DNA from 2 places in the Bartonella sp. LJL80 genome. Region 2 is predicted to be linked to the other one. Evidence: predicted binding sites of a transcription regulator. Region 2 holds the regulator's gene; the other holds the start of a gene.
The links. Region 2 encodes PhoB, which activates phosphate uptake and scavenging genes when phosphate is short. Its sites were predicted from a motif close to TGTCATNNANCTGTCAT; they were not measured.

Region 1: the regulator PhoB is predicted to act here: its motif matches at 4,798-4,814, upstream of ACYSNS_RS10685 (DapH/DapD/GlmU-related protein).

Annotation. Positions count from the first base shown of each region.
Region 1 covers NZ_JBTXLM010000006.1:81,229-88,048, forward strand. The annotation lists gene ACYSNS_RS10670 (FecCD family ABC transporter permease) at 1-761, shown strand, start outside; gene ACYSNS_RS10675 (FecCD family ABC transporter permease) at 758-1,792, shown strand; gene ACYSNS_RS10680 (TonB-dependent receptor) at 1,996-4,020, shown strand; gene ACYSNS_RS10685 (DapH/DapD/GlmU-related protein) at 4,122-4,688, opposite strand; gene ACYSNS_RS10690 (M14 family metallopeptidase) at 4,876-6,636, opposite strand; gene ACYSNS_RS10695 (ABC transporter permease) at 6,636-6,820, opposite strand, start outside.
Region 2 covers NZ_JBTXLM010000008.1:4,178-10,997, forward strand. The annotation lists gene pstC (phosphate ABC transporter permease subunit PstC) at 1-1,401, shown strand, start outside; gene pstA (phosphate ABC transporter permease PstA) at 1,398-2,690, shown strand; gene pstB (phosphate ABC transporter ATP-binding protein PstB) at 2,764-3,522, shown strand; gene phoU (phosphate signaling complex protein PhoU) at 3,646-4,368, shown strand; gene phoB (phosphate regulon transcriptional regulator PhoB) at 4,382-5,065, shown strand; gene ACYSNS_RS11910 (cell wall hydrolase) at 5,214-6,113, shown strand.

The sequences.
Region 1 (6,820 bases), on a different contig from region 2:
TGACACGCAATCCATTGGCCGAGCCCGGCATCATAGGCATCAATGCGGGCGCAGCATTGTGCGTGCTGATTGCAGTGTCTGTTTTCCAAGTCGCATCGATTACAATCTATCTATGGTTTGGTTTTTTGGGGGCGGGGCTTGCGGCGTTGACTGTGCTTTTGCTCAGCCGTTCGATTGGGCGCTATCGTAGTCCGTTACATCTTATCTTGTCTGGCATAGGCGTAACAATTGTATTGTCATCGCTCACCGGTCTTCTCTTGATCAATAGTTCACCCATTATATTGGACCAGTTCCGCTATTGGTCCGCTGGAAGTGTCGATGGTCGCGGCTATGATGTTCTTTGGGGCCTCATACCGTGTACAGTCCTTGGTCTATTGGCCAGTGGACCGCTTGGCCGCCAGTTGAATATGATCGCATTGGGGGATGATGTCGCACAATCGCTTGGCCTTAATCCGCGATTTGTATGGGTATTGGCATTTGGTATTATTGTTTTGCAAGCAGGCAGCGCGACGGCAGCAGTGGGACCTATCAGCTTTGTTGGGCTCGTCGCACCACATTTGGCAAGAATGCTTTGCGGCGGCGACTACCGATGGCTTTTGCCGGTCTCAGCTGTGCTGGCCGGGATTCTTTTATTATTGGCGGACATGATCGGACGGTTCATAGCGCTGCCCAATGAGGTACCGGCAGGTATTGTCGCTTTACTGCTTGGAGGGCCGTTTTTTGTTTTTGTCGTCAGGCATTATCATGCGGGGAAACAATGAGGCGCGCTTATGTTATGACGTGGCGTTATCGTCGTTTATCTTTACGTATTGATGGCCGCTGTCTTGCCGTGGGCTTGATTCTATCGGCGTGTGTTGTTGTGGCAATGCTGGTGCATCTGAAAAGCGGAACATTAAATCTCTCTTATGCAGATATGTGGGCGTCTTTTACCGGTGCGGAAATGGATCCTGTTTTGGAGAGGATATTATGGCGGCTAAGGCTGCCACGCGTCATCACGGCGGTGTTTGTTGGCGCCTGCCTTGGGTTGGCAGGTGCTGTTTTTCAGTCAGTATCACGCAATCCCCTTGGCTCACCCGATATCCTTGGATTCACGACAGGCGCCGCTACCGGTGCTATCCTGCAGATCATCGTGTTGAACGCTGGACCTTGGCAAACTGTGGCCGCTGCTATCTTAAGCGGCTTGATGACATCGGTGATCATTTTTCTTTTGTCATTAAAACGAGGTGAAGCTGGAAATATCTACCGTTTTATTCTGACAGGCATCGGTGTTGGTGCAACGCTCGCCGGCATCAACACCATATTGCTGGTGATGGGTGATCTTGATCAAGCTGCCAATGCTCAATTGTGGCTTTCAGGTTCGCTGAATGTCAGGACAGTACAGCATGCGCTGCTTATCAGTTTTGTTTTCATTCTGATTGCCCCGATCATACTCAGCCAGCAACATACGCTTTCACTCATGGAAATGGGAGATGATATCGCACGGCAACTGGGCGCTCGTTTACAGCGTACCCGCATGATTGCCATTATCGGTGCCATCATATTGACTGCCGGTGCGACCGCCGTGGCAGGACCTATCGCCTTTGTAGCGCTTGCTGCGCCACAATTGACCAAAAGGCTCACACGCGTATCGTCAACGCCGCTTTTTGTCAGTGCGCTTATGGGGGCCTTCCTACTGGTTGGGGCAGACCTTCTGGCTCTTAATATGCCGTTCAACTTTAAAATGCCGATAGGGCTGATAACCGGGTTCCTTGGAGGCGCTTACCTATTGTGGCTGCTTGCCCGCAAAGCCTGATGGAATAATCGACAAGATTCCGCATGGCATAAACTTGTTTGGCTAAATATTCTGCATAAAGATATTAATTTCATATTGCAGAATCTAAAAAGACTCACTAATGAATAACTTGATTTAATTTGTCATGTTTAGTGAGAGGGATCATGAAACGACATCATCATTGGGGACTTATGGCTGGCGCGAGTATTTTTACGCTAGTCACAATGGGGCTTTCACCATTGAAGGCTCAGGATTCAAACGATAATAAAACGGCACAGAATGTTTTGGCACCGGTTATCATTACTGGGGAAAAGATTAACCGCGATATCCGCAATACAGCCTCGTCCGTGACGGTGATTTCCGATGAAGATATCCGGACTTGGAATACGGGTGACTCCTCGGTTCACGAGGTGATTAACGGGACACCCAATGTCATCTATACCGATACTGTTTCCGCTCCAATCATCCGTGGGCAAGATACACAAGGGCCAAACAATGGTCAGAATGTATTCTGGGGTGGTACGGTACCCCGCGCTTCTATGAACATTGATGGCCATTATGCCAATTACTACGAGCTTTTCTTTGGTGGTACCGGTATCTGGGACGTCAAGAGTATTGAAGTTTTCAAAGGCCCGCAGACGACATCTCAGGGTGCCAATGCCATAGCCGGCGCTGTCATCATCAACACGAAGGATCCGACATTTACGCCGGAAGCAGCCTACCAGGCAGAAATTGGAAATTATAGCCAGAAACGAACATCGTTGATGGCGTCTGGCCCAATTTACAAAAATGAATTGGCGGGCCGTATCACTTTGGACTATTCGGCGCGTGATACGTTTATTGATTACGTCAATCCCAATTTTCTTGATCAGGGCACCAACCAGAATCTGCGTTATCTGAACGCCCGCGGCAAGCTTCTGTGGCAACCGGCTGAAATACCGGAGTTGGAAGCAAAGTTGACCTATTCGCGCACCGACAGCAATCGACCAACGCAGGAAGCGGCTTCCATGCCGTTTGATAAACTTGAACATACCAGCAACGCCATGCCATCATGGAAGCAGAATACCGATACTGGAATATTGGATGTCAGCTACGAGTTTGACAATGGCAGCAAACTTTACAATACGGTGCAATATTCGCATTTCAATATTACGCGTAATACCGGTACGCCCAATAGTGGCTATTCGGATGTTACGCAGAATAATATCTCTAATGAAACCCGCATGACATTCGGAACACAGGAAGATATAATCAGCGGCGTTACGGGTCTATTTTACAACAACACAAAGTCCGACGAATTGCTGCTTTTATCGGGCACGACCGAATTCGATGACACCAAGCGTAATTTCGGCATTTTCGGTGAGATGAGCTATCGGCTGACAGAGCTTTGGACGCTCACAGGTGGTTTGCGCTACCAGCAAGATCAGGTTCAGCGCGTCGGTAAATCCGCACTTGCACCGACACCTCTTGATTATGACGAAACCTTTTCAGCATTTCTGCCGAAAGTCTCTCTGGCATATGCTATCAATCCGGACTGGACGGTTGGCGCATTGGTCAGCCGCGGATATAATCCGGGTGGTGTTTCTCTCAATCTGAATTCGCGCAGTTGGATGAAGTTCGAGGAAGAAACGGTATGGAATTATGAGCTTTTCACCCGCGCTTCATTTCTTGATAACAAGCTGACGCTCAACAGCAACATCTTCTACATGGATTTCAAAAATAACCAGTATAATATTCCGGTTGTCATATCACCCGGTGTTGCCCAATCCTATACTATCAATGCTGAAAAGGCGCACTCCTACGGCCTCGAACTCGGATTGGATTATGAGATATTGTACAATCTTTTGCTGAAAACAAGCGCCGGTATCTTACGGACAGAGATTGAAGAGATTGCAAGCAATGTCGCCTATGAAGGAAATGAATTCGCGAAGTCACCGGGCTATATGTTCACGGCAGGTTTAAACTGGGACGTGACCGACAAGTTCAGCATTTCTGGTGATGTAAGGCATTTGGATAAATATTATTCGGATGTAGCCAATACACCATCATTTGTCATTGATGCATATACCATATCGGACCTGCGGATGAGTTATGACTTTACCGAAGCATTCCAGCTTTACGGTTTTGTCAAAAATGTCTTTGATGAAAAAGTGCCGACCTACAAGCAGATGAATCGCGGGCTTGGTGGCATTGAAGCCAGCATGACAATGCCGCGTTCGTTTGGCGTCGGCGTAAGAGGTACGTTCTGATTTTTACCAAAACCGTCACTGGGCAATTCTTTGTCCAGTGACCGCTTGCATATAAAATATGACGGCGCGTTATAAACCATAACGGCGAAAATGCGGTGTGCCTAACCCCATTTGCTACAGAATGCGTCCATATCTTCTGATTGGAAATCCGTGATATTGTCCATAAGCTTTTTTAACGGCCAATCCCACCATGCAATTTTTTGCAGATTGTCTGCTATCCCTAAGGGAAAACGCTGACGGATCAATTTTGCGGGCACGCCCCCGACAATCGTATAAGGGGCAACAGATTTCGTAACGACGGCGCCTGCTGCCAAAACGGCTCCGTCGCCAACCGTTACACCCGGCAAAACGGTAACGCCATGCCCTATCCACACATCATTGCCGATGAAGACTTTCGCTTGTCGACGCTTTGAAAAGAAAGCATGGTCACGTTCAGCTTCCGTGTCATAATATTCCGGGCAATAGGTAAAACGGTGTTGCGATAGGCGCTGCATCGGATGGTTGGGCGCACCAATGCGCACCTGATTGGCAATTGCAGTAAATTTTCCTATTTCGGCATCCGCTACATTGCAATATTCACCAATGTAAGAAAAATCTCCTAGTTGGCTGTATTCTAATTTCGTATGCGCCAATATTTCGCATTGTTGACCGATCGCGCATTCGCGCATTTTCACGCTTGAATCAATAAAGGTTTCTTGTAGTTTTGCGTACGCTACCAATTTTTTCACCGCTTTAACAATTGTATGAAAGTACTTCCCAATCGTTTAACGCGGATAAATGACAGTGGAATGTCAATAATTTAACAGAATCCTCTGTCATGAAACCAAAGCTTGTCTTCGGCTTGCGCTCACGTCATCAAACAATGACGTCTTTTTGCAATTTTTTACCGTAGATACTCTGCCAAGCCGTGTAGGCTGAAACTACTGTGATTTTTTGAAGCTCTTGTCCCAAACGGAAATCCCCGTCATAGATCGTTTCATCGGGATGTTCGGTGATCAATTCCACACAAAAATCTGCGTTGGGATAGCATGTAAAGCTGCAAGGTATACCGTTGATAATTTCAAAATCGAGTTCGCCAGCATGTTTACGATAAAGCGCAACCTGCTCTTCGTTCAAAGCGGCGGCGCCATCGACACTATTCAATGCTTGCGTCACTTCGTGCGCCAGTTCGCGGGATGCATCTTCCCAACCCTGTTTAAACCGAAAGACAACAAAAAAACCTTTCGGTAATGTCCATAACGCAAAATTTCGCGGAATATAGCCTGACAACGGTCTTATCCATTCATGGCATGGATAGCCGTGCAAATTGACGTGAAGCGCAGCTGAGGAGATGTCTTTGGCTTTTATGCGAATGGCGCGTTCTGCTGGAGCGCTGTCAGGGGTATTCTGTAAATCATTGCCATAGGCTGTGTAACGGGCCGCATGGTGCATATGGTGAGGATTATCTGCAAGCAAACGCAGATAAAGGGCATTCCCATCAGGGTTTTCCAACGGTGAAATGACAAAATGCGCATCGTCCTTTTTAAGGAGAGTATTTGCTGCTGACAAGGCCCCGGCGGTACCGGTCGTTTCATTGCCATGTTGGCAGCCACTGATGACAACGGCATGGTTGCTGCCTTTTATATAACGTGCTTCAACGTCGCGGCCACAGCGACTTTGTGCTTCCAACCTTATGCCGCCAATTGAAGCCAATGTTGCACTGATAAAGGCTTGGTCTAGCGGGCCTATTGTGTCAGAACATTGCGATGAAACGATGTTGGCGGGCCGCCTATCCAAACCGTGCAACGCGATTGTTATGTGACACTCGCCGTCCGTTGATTTTTTGATGAATGGCGCAATTTGGCCGGGCTGGATGCTTCTATCGCCGGAGGGAAGATCGCTGACGCTTTGAAAGTATTCAAGCAATGAAAAATAGAATTCTTCATGCAGCATTTCTTGAAAGCTTACGACCTCGTGGCCGTAGCCAAGCGGTACTTCGCACTGCGGCAGATAAGCTTCAATGCGCAGTTCTTCAAAGTAAGGCAGATGATCTGGGAGCGGCAGAGCGGTAATTGCCTGCATACCATCTTGAAACATCTGTTCGAACTCGGTTTGGATAGCCCTGTCTTCCTTCACTAATCCCTTATCAATCACACGCAACCAACCGCATGGCGTTAGAGCGGTTTGGCCGCCCCAATCTTTGATGATCTTGTTGGGGCAAAACACTGTATGGTGGCTGATGCTGCCATCTTTCTCGTGCAGCTCTATCTCATAATCCAAATTGTTTCGGCCAGCCTCAAAATCCAATGCAATACCGTCCAAGAGTGCCGTTAAGGGATAGGCTTCCAATCGAAAGCGATTTTCAACGGCATCGGGGTGTACTGGATATTTGACCTTCACTTGAGATAGAGTGCCAATGTCACATTGCTCACGAAAAAACTGCACAAGAGGTTTGATCGCACTGAGAAACGTAACGTCAAATCCTTTGTCACGCATTGTTTCCTGCGCTTTTTTCCGGCTTTTTTCGTCGTCAAACAACCACAGAGCAATCGATTGCGAGCGGTCATAGTGCTGCTCAATGGTTGCACACCATTCATCGAGACTGCGGGCATAGGCTTTCTGCAAAACATGGCGCATCAGCGTGTCCTTCCACGCGGGTCGAGAATATCGCGGAGCCAGTCACCGAGAAGATTTAATCCCAATACCGTCAGGAGAATTGCCAGACCGGGAAATACACTGATCCACCAAGCTGTTTGTAGGTAGGTGCGCCCATCGGCAAGCATTCCGCCCCAGCTTGCCGTTTTGAGATCAACCCCCATAC
Region 2 (6,820 bases):
GAGCGTAAGGGGCAAAAAATGCATTCCCGTCCGCATTATTACGGATGGTGGACATTTCTTATTACTGTCATTCCCGCGCTTCTGGTTCTTGTATTGTGGGATGCTGGAAGTTCCATTTATCTGGAACAGCGCGCGTCATCACATTTGGATGCGCAAATAGGCGAGGGGCAACAACGCAATCATAGTTTGGCGTTGGGTACGATCCGCAGCCTGACAAACGCGTTTTCCCAAACCAATGAAGATTTGTCGGCGCTTGCTGCGCGAAATGCTGTTGCTCCGTTGTCTTATGCCGCTTTAAAGACTGATATGGCCGAAAAAGGCATTATTCTGCCCACAGATGGTGACGACTATCTTGTCCCGATCGCCATAGATTGGAGCAAGAAAGCGTCCGTGGCCTATTTTATAGGGTCTGTGATTGCCATAATCTTTGCCGTCATAGGTTTTTTCTGCGGTGTTATGCAAGTGTCGCAGCGAAAGCGCGCCCGCAACAAAGTCGAGAAGATGGTGCTTTGTGGGCTTATTATAGCGTCAATCGTGGCGATACTGACCACTGTCGGTATCATCTTTTCCATGCTTTTTCAAACCATCAGTTTCTTTAATTCCGTTCCACTGTCGAACTTCTTTTTAGGAACTGTATGGGATCCGCGTTTTGCCTCGGCCGGTTCAGGTGGCGAGGTAGGTCAGTTCGGCCTGCTTCCGTTGTTGGCCGGAACAATTTACATTGCCTTTGTGGCCATGCTGTTCGCGGTGCCGATCGGCTTGTTTGCCGCTATCTATATGTCTGAATATGCCTCTGGTCGCATGCGCGCCATCGTCAAGCCGCTTTTGGAAGTGTTGGCCGGTATTCCTACAATTGTCTACGGCTTTTTCGCAATGATGGTGGTCGGTCCGTTCCTGCGTGATTTATCGATCGCCATAGCTGGCGGGCAGGGTTTCATCATGTCGCAGAGCGTGCTGACTGCGGGGCTCGTCATGGGTATCATGTTGATCCCGTTTGTATCGTCACTCTCAGACGACATCATAACAGCTGTACCGCAAACCTTGCGTGATGGTTCCTATGGTCTGGGAGCCACGCAATCCGAAACCGTTAAAAAGGTTATCCTTCCCGCGGCGTTGCCCGGCATTGTCGGTGCTGTTTTGCTCACGGCTTCACGTGCAATTGGTGAAACGATGATTGTTGTGTTGGCCGCCGGCGTGGCCGCCAATCTGACGATCAATCCATTTGAAGCGATGACCACGATTACCGTCAAGATTGTCAACCAGTTAACCGGTGATCTCGAATTCAATTCGCCCCAGACACTGGTGGCATTTGCGTTGGGTATGACATTGTTTGTCCTGACGCTTTTGATGAATATCTTTGCGCTCTATATCGTGCGTAAATACAGGGAGCAGTATGAATGACAAGCACTGTCCAACCCCAGCAACGCGATATCGGGCTAAAACGTCGTTACAGGGCAGAGCGTCGGTTCCGTGCCTATGGACTTACTGCTATTGCCATCGGCTTGTTTTTTCTTGTTGTACTTTTATGGTCGATCATCAGTCAGGGCTATACGGCATTTGAACAAACGTCGATGACCTTGCAGGTTCACCTGGATGAAAAAATCATCGATCCGAAGGGGCAGCGGCAAACCAATCCACAAGTTTTGATTGCCGCAAACTATCCACTTCTTGTCCGCAACGCTCTTGCCGAAAAATTGCATGTTGATACGAGCGATCGCCAGGCGATGCGTGATGTAAACCGGATGTTTTCTGACGGTGTTCGTGTAGAATTGCGCGATATGGTCATGAAGAATCCGGAGCTGATCGGTACAACCCAATCTGTGACAGTTCTTGCCGCCGCCGATATTGATTCAGCCTATAAGGGGCAGATCGACCTCAGTGTTGATGAGCAAAACCGCAAAGTGTCTGACCGACAGGTTGCGTGGATGAATACATTGGCCGATGAAGGCGTGCTCTATGAAGCATTCAACAAAGGCTTGTTTGTTTTCGGTGCATCCAGCCGTCCGGAAACATCGGGCTTGGGTGTGGCAATCATCGGTTCGGCCTATATGATGGCAATCGTTCTGGTACTATCTTTGCCGATTGGTGTGGCGACAGCTATTTACTTGGAAGAATATGCCCGTCGCAACAAATTTACCGATCTCATCGAAGTTAATATCAACAATCTGGCGGCGGTTCCCTCCATTGTTTTTGGTTTGCTCGGACTATCAATCTTTATCAATTTTCTCCATTGGCCGCGCGCGTCATCCTTGGTCGGCGGTGTGGTTTTGACATTGATGACATTGCCGACAATCATCATCGCAACACGCTCCGCTGTGCGTGCTGTACCCCCTTCCATCCGCGATGCGGCTTTGGGGCTTGGTGCTTCCAAAACCCAAACCGTTTTCGGGCATGTATTGCCACTGGCTGTTCCGGGCATTCTGACAGGTGCTATTCTGGGCTTGGCTCGCGCATTGGGTGAGACGGCACCGCTATTGTTGATCGGTATGGTTGCCTTTGTTGTCGACTATCCGAAAACACCGGAAGATCCCGCCACGGCACTTCCCGTGCAGGTGTTTATGTGGGCCAACGAGCCGGAACGCGCGTTTAATGAACGCACCTACGGTGCCATCATCATCCTGCTATTGTTTCTGGCAGTGATGAACATTGCAGCAGTTATTCTGCGGCGCAAATTTGAACGCCGCTGGTGATTGGAAACATCACCTCTCGTTTTTTAAAAAAAGCCCTGCAAAAATGGGTGCTGAAAATAAGGTCAGGTCTATAATGAAGATCAAAATGCGTGGTCAGGATGTTAAAGTATTCTACGGAGCTAAAGAGGCTTTGCATGGTATAAACCTTGATATCCCCGAACATCAGGTTACAGCGCTGATCGGCCCGTCGGGCTGTGGTAAATCGACCTTTTTGCGCTGTCTGAACCGTATGAACGACACGATTGAGGGGGCTAAGGTCTCGGGGCTTCTCAGTCTTGATGGTCAGGATATTTACGATCCTAAAATCGATGTCGTCGAGCTTCGTGCCCGTGTCGGAATGGTTTTTCAAAAGCCTAATCCGTTTCCAAAATCGGTTTATGAAAATGTTGCCTATGGCCCGCGTATCCATGGGCTTGCGAAATCCCGTAAGGAGCTGGACGCAATCGTTGAACAAAGTCTGGCGAAGGCCGGCCTGTTTGAAGAAGTCAAAGATCGTTTGCATGAAGCCGGAACCGGTTTATCCGGTGGGCAACAGCAACGTTTGTGTATTGCGCGTGCAATCGCTGTCAGTCCGGAAGTCATTTTGATGGATGAGCCATGTTCTGCGCTTGATCCAATAGCAACAGCCCGTATTGAAGAACTTATAGACGATTTGCGTCAGAATTATACCATTGTCATCGTCACGCACTCGATGCAACAGGCGGCACGTGTTTCACAATATACAGCGATGTTCCATCTTGGTGATTTGGTCGAGGTTGGCGAAACAGAAATGATGTTCACCTCGCCTAAAGAGCAGCGCACGCAAGACTATATTACGGGCCGTTTCGGCTAGAGTGTGTCCAACTAATAGTAAACAGCGGATGCGCTCGAAGTTTTTGTTTTATCGCAATTCTATACCGAAAACTGTGTCACACTTGATCTAGAATTGCCCTAATTGGAATTCAGGAGAATGACAATGCCTACAAACCATACCGTTCGTTCATTCGATGAAGAACTGAAATATCTGGAAGCCAAGATTGCTGAAATGGGCGGCCATGCCGAACGTATGATCGAACGGGCTGTCGCAGCCATCGTCCATGACGATTTACGTCTTGCGGGCGAAGTTATCGCCGATGATATGTTCCTCGATGAAAGTGAACGTGATATCGACGAAAAAGCCGTGACCATTATTGCCAAGCGGCAGCCGATGGCGGTTGATCTTCGCGAAATTATTGGCGCAATCCGTATCTCTGCCGATCTTGAACGGGTTGGTGACATGGGTAAAAACATTGCCAAACGTGCGCCGGCAATTGCAGAAACCCGTCAACCGGCGACCTTCTATCGTGGTCTTGAAGCCTTTGCCTCTCTCGCTCTCAACCAGCTCAAGGAAGTGCTCGATGCATATGCAAGCCGTTCGTTGGAACGTATTGATGCCGTGCGTGAACGTGATGACGAGATTGATGCGATGTATACCTCGCTCTTCCGTGAGCTTCTGACCTATATGATGGAAGATCCGCGCAACATCACTGCATGCACGCATTTGTTGTTCTGTGCCAAGAACATCGAGCGTATTGGCGATCATGCCACCAATATCGCCGAAACGTTGCATTACATCATAACCGGCACCTATATGTCGACGGAACGTCCGCGTGATGACCTGACTTATAAGGTGGGCGTCGATGCCCTCAGCAGCGAATAGAGGGATTTCCCCGATGACGCATAAGCCAACGATTACCGTTGTCGAAGACGAGGAAGCGTTGATTACGCTTTTGCGTTACAATCTCGAAGCGGAAGGATATTTCGTTCGTACCATCAGTGATGGTGAAGAAGCCGAATACGAGCTTGAAGATAACATTCCAGACCTGTTGGTGCTGGACTGGATGTTGCCCGGGCTTTCGGGGATCGAACTGTGCCGACGCTTGCGCAATCGGCCTGCAACCAAACAATTGCCAATCATCATGTTGACAGCGCGCGGTGAAGAGGATGAACGGATACGCGGCCTGAATGTAGGTGCGGACGATTTTATCGTGAAGCCTTTTTCAATGCCGGAACTCATTGCGCGCATTAAGGCACTTCTGCGCCGTGCCAATCCTGATGTGCTTGCTGATAGTTTGCAGGCAGGTGGTCTGATACTCGACCGGCACAAGCATAAAGTGTTCCGGGGCGATGACGAACTGCGTTTAGGCCCCACCGAATTCAAATTACTGGAGTTTTTCATGCGCGCCCCAGGCCGCGTTTTTTCCCGTGCCCAACTTCTCGATAATGTCTGGGGTAGTGACAATTTTGTCGATGATCGTACGGTGGATGTGCATATTCGGCGTTTACGTTTGGCCATCAATGAAGGTGAAATTGATCTCATTCGTACTGTGAGAGGTGCAGGATACGCATTCGGTTAATGTTTTTTTAAAGGTTTTCTCTGCATAGTCTTTTGCGAAAAAGGCTTACTTTTCAAGAATTTGTCAAGAATGTGGCGGTTCTTATCGGTTGCCTTTATTTTGCCTTCATTTGTCTGTGTGTTAGCGCATGCGGGAATGGTAACAAAGCATGAGATCGAAGTTGCGTAAAATGTTGAAAGTCCGCTGGGCAGGTATTGCCGCTGTTGTATTGGCACCTCTGGTTGTGACCGGCTGTGCTTCAAACCACGCCGGGTTTGATTCTTTTGGTCATAAAAAGAAAAGCAAAACAGTCGCCTACCCATTGACGGAACGAACCTGCCTTATGCGCGCGATGTATTTTGAATCCAACCGCTCTAGCCGTGATGGTATGGTTGCTGTCGGCACAGTTGTGATGAACCGCGTCAACTCGACAGCCTATCCTAAAACAATTTGCGGTGTGGTCGGACAGCCTAACCAGTTTGCTCCTGGTGTGCTGACGCGTCCCATGACTGAATCTGCTTCGGTAGCGCGTGTTGAAGAAGCTGCTGATGCGGTTTTGCGGGGCGAACGGGCAAAAAAGAGTAAGAATGCGATGTTCTTCCACACGGCTGGAATGACCTTCCCGTATAAAAACATGCATTATGTGCAGGTTGCCGGTGGCAATGCATTTTATGAAAAACGCGGCCGTGACGGCCAATTGCAAGTCCCGGTCAACGATGCGCCTTATGATGTCGCATTTGCGTTCTCGCAAGAGCGTAGCGGAAATGTGCCGCAGTTTACAACGCCGGGCCGCACCCAAACCTCTGCTCCGAAAGTTGTAGCGGAGCCGGCACAAGTCATGGTGGCGCAAGCAGAGCCAGCACCCGCTTTGGTTAATCAGGTTGAACCGGCACCTGCGCCGGTCATGGTCGCTCAGGCAGATTATCGCTTTGTGCCGACACCGACGCCAGCGCCGGTTGATCGCATGCAAACCAGTTCAGTTGCTCTTGGCTATGCGATGCCATCGAAACAAAAAGTCGATGAAATCGGAGCGATCCTACAAAAGCAGGAAAAAACGCGACGGTTTTAATAAACCGCCGCTTGTTGCGCGATATCTCTCGTTTCACATCCGTCGGATTGCGTGCGCCTGATTGTTCACTGGGCCTTAGAGCGCTTTTCGACCTGATGCTATCCGGCCGGCGCGTCTCAAGTTTTTGATTTGTCGCGGTATCTTATCCAATTGATGTTTCACATCAATCGGGTACCGCTCTAATATCAGACAGCCAACGGCTGCAATTTTCAACTTGCAATCATCGGATAGTCTTCGTTTTGACGATGATTTTCAACGGCAAGCAATTTCCGGTTGAGCTTGAAGCAGCGTCTATTCATTCATGAGAGTTAGAAAACGCTATTCAATATTGGTCTTGTTGAGCCTTCTTGCTCGACGATAGGGGCCGAGTAAAAATTGTGCGACCAAGCATGATCGCATTGTAGTTAAACAATATAAATTCAGACATAGGATCCAAGTCAATGCAGGCGCCGTCTGCGACCGTGGGGACTTACTTTTTATTCAATCCAGTTCGTTCAGATAAATGGATCCGGCTCTAGAGCATTTTCCGAAAAGTGTGAAGCGCATCCGCAGGAGAATTGATTCACCGGATCAATTCTTTATCCTGCTCCTATCGGATAAAAAATGCTCAAAAACAGAACCTTGAGCACATGTTTGGTTCATCAAACACCAAACTTGCTATGAAGGCTCGGCTGTCGGTCTGCCAAAGAAAAACCCACCGCGGTTAA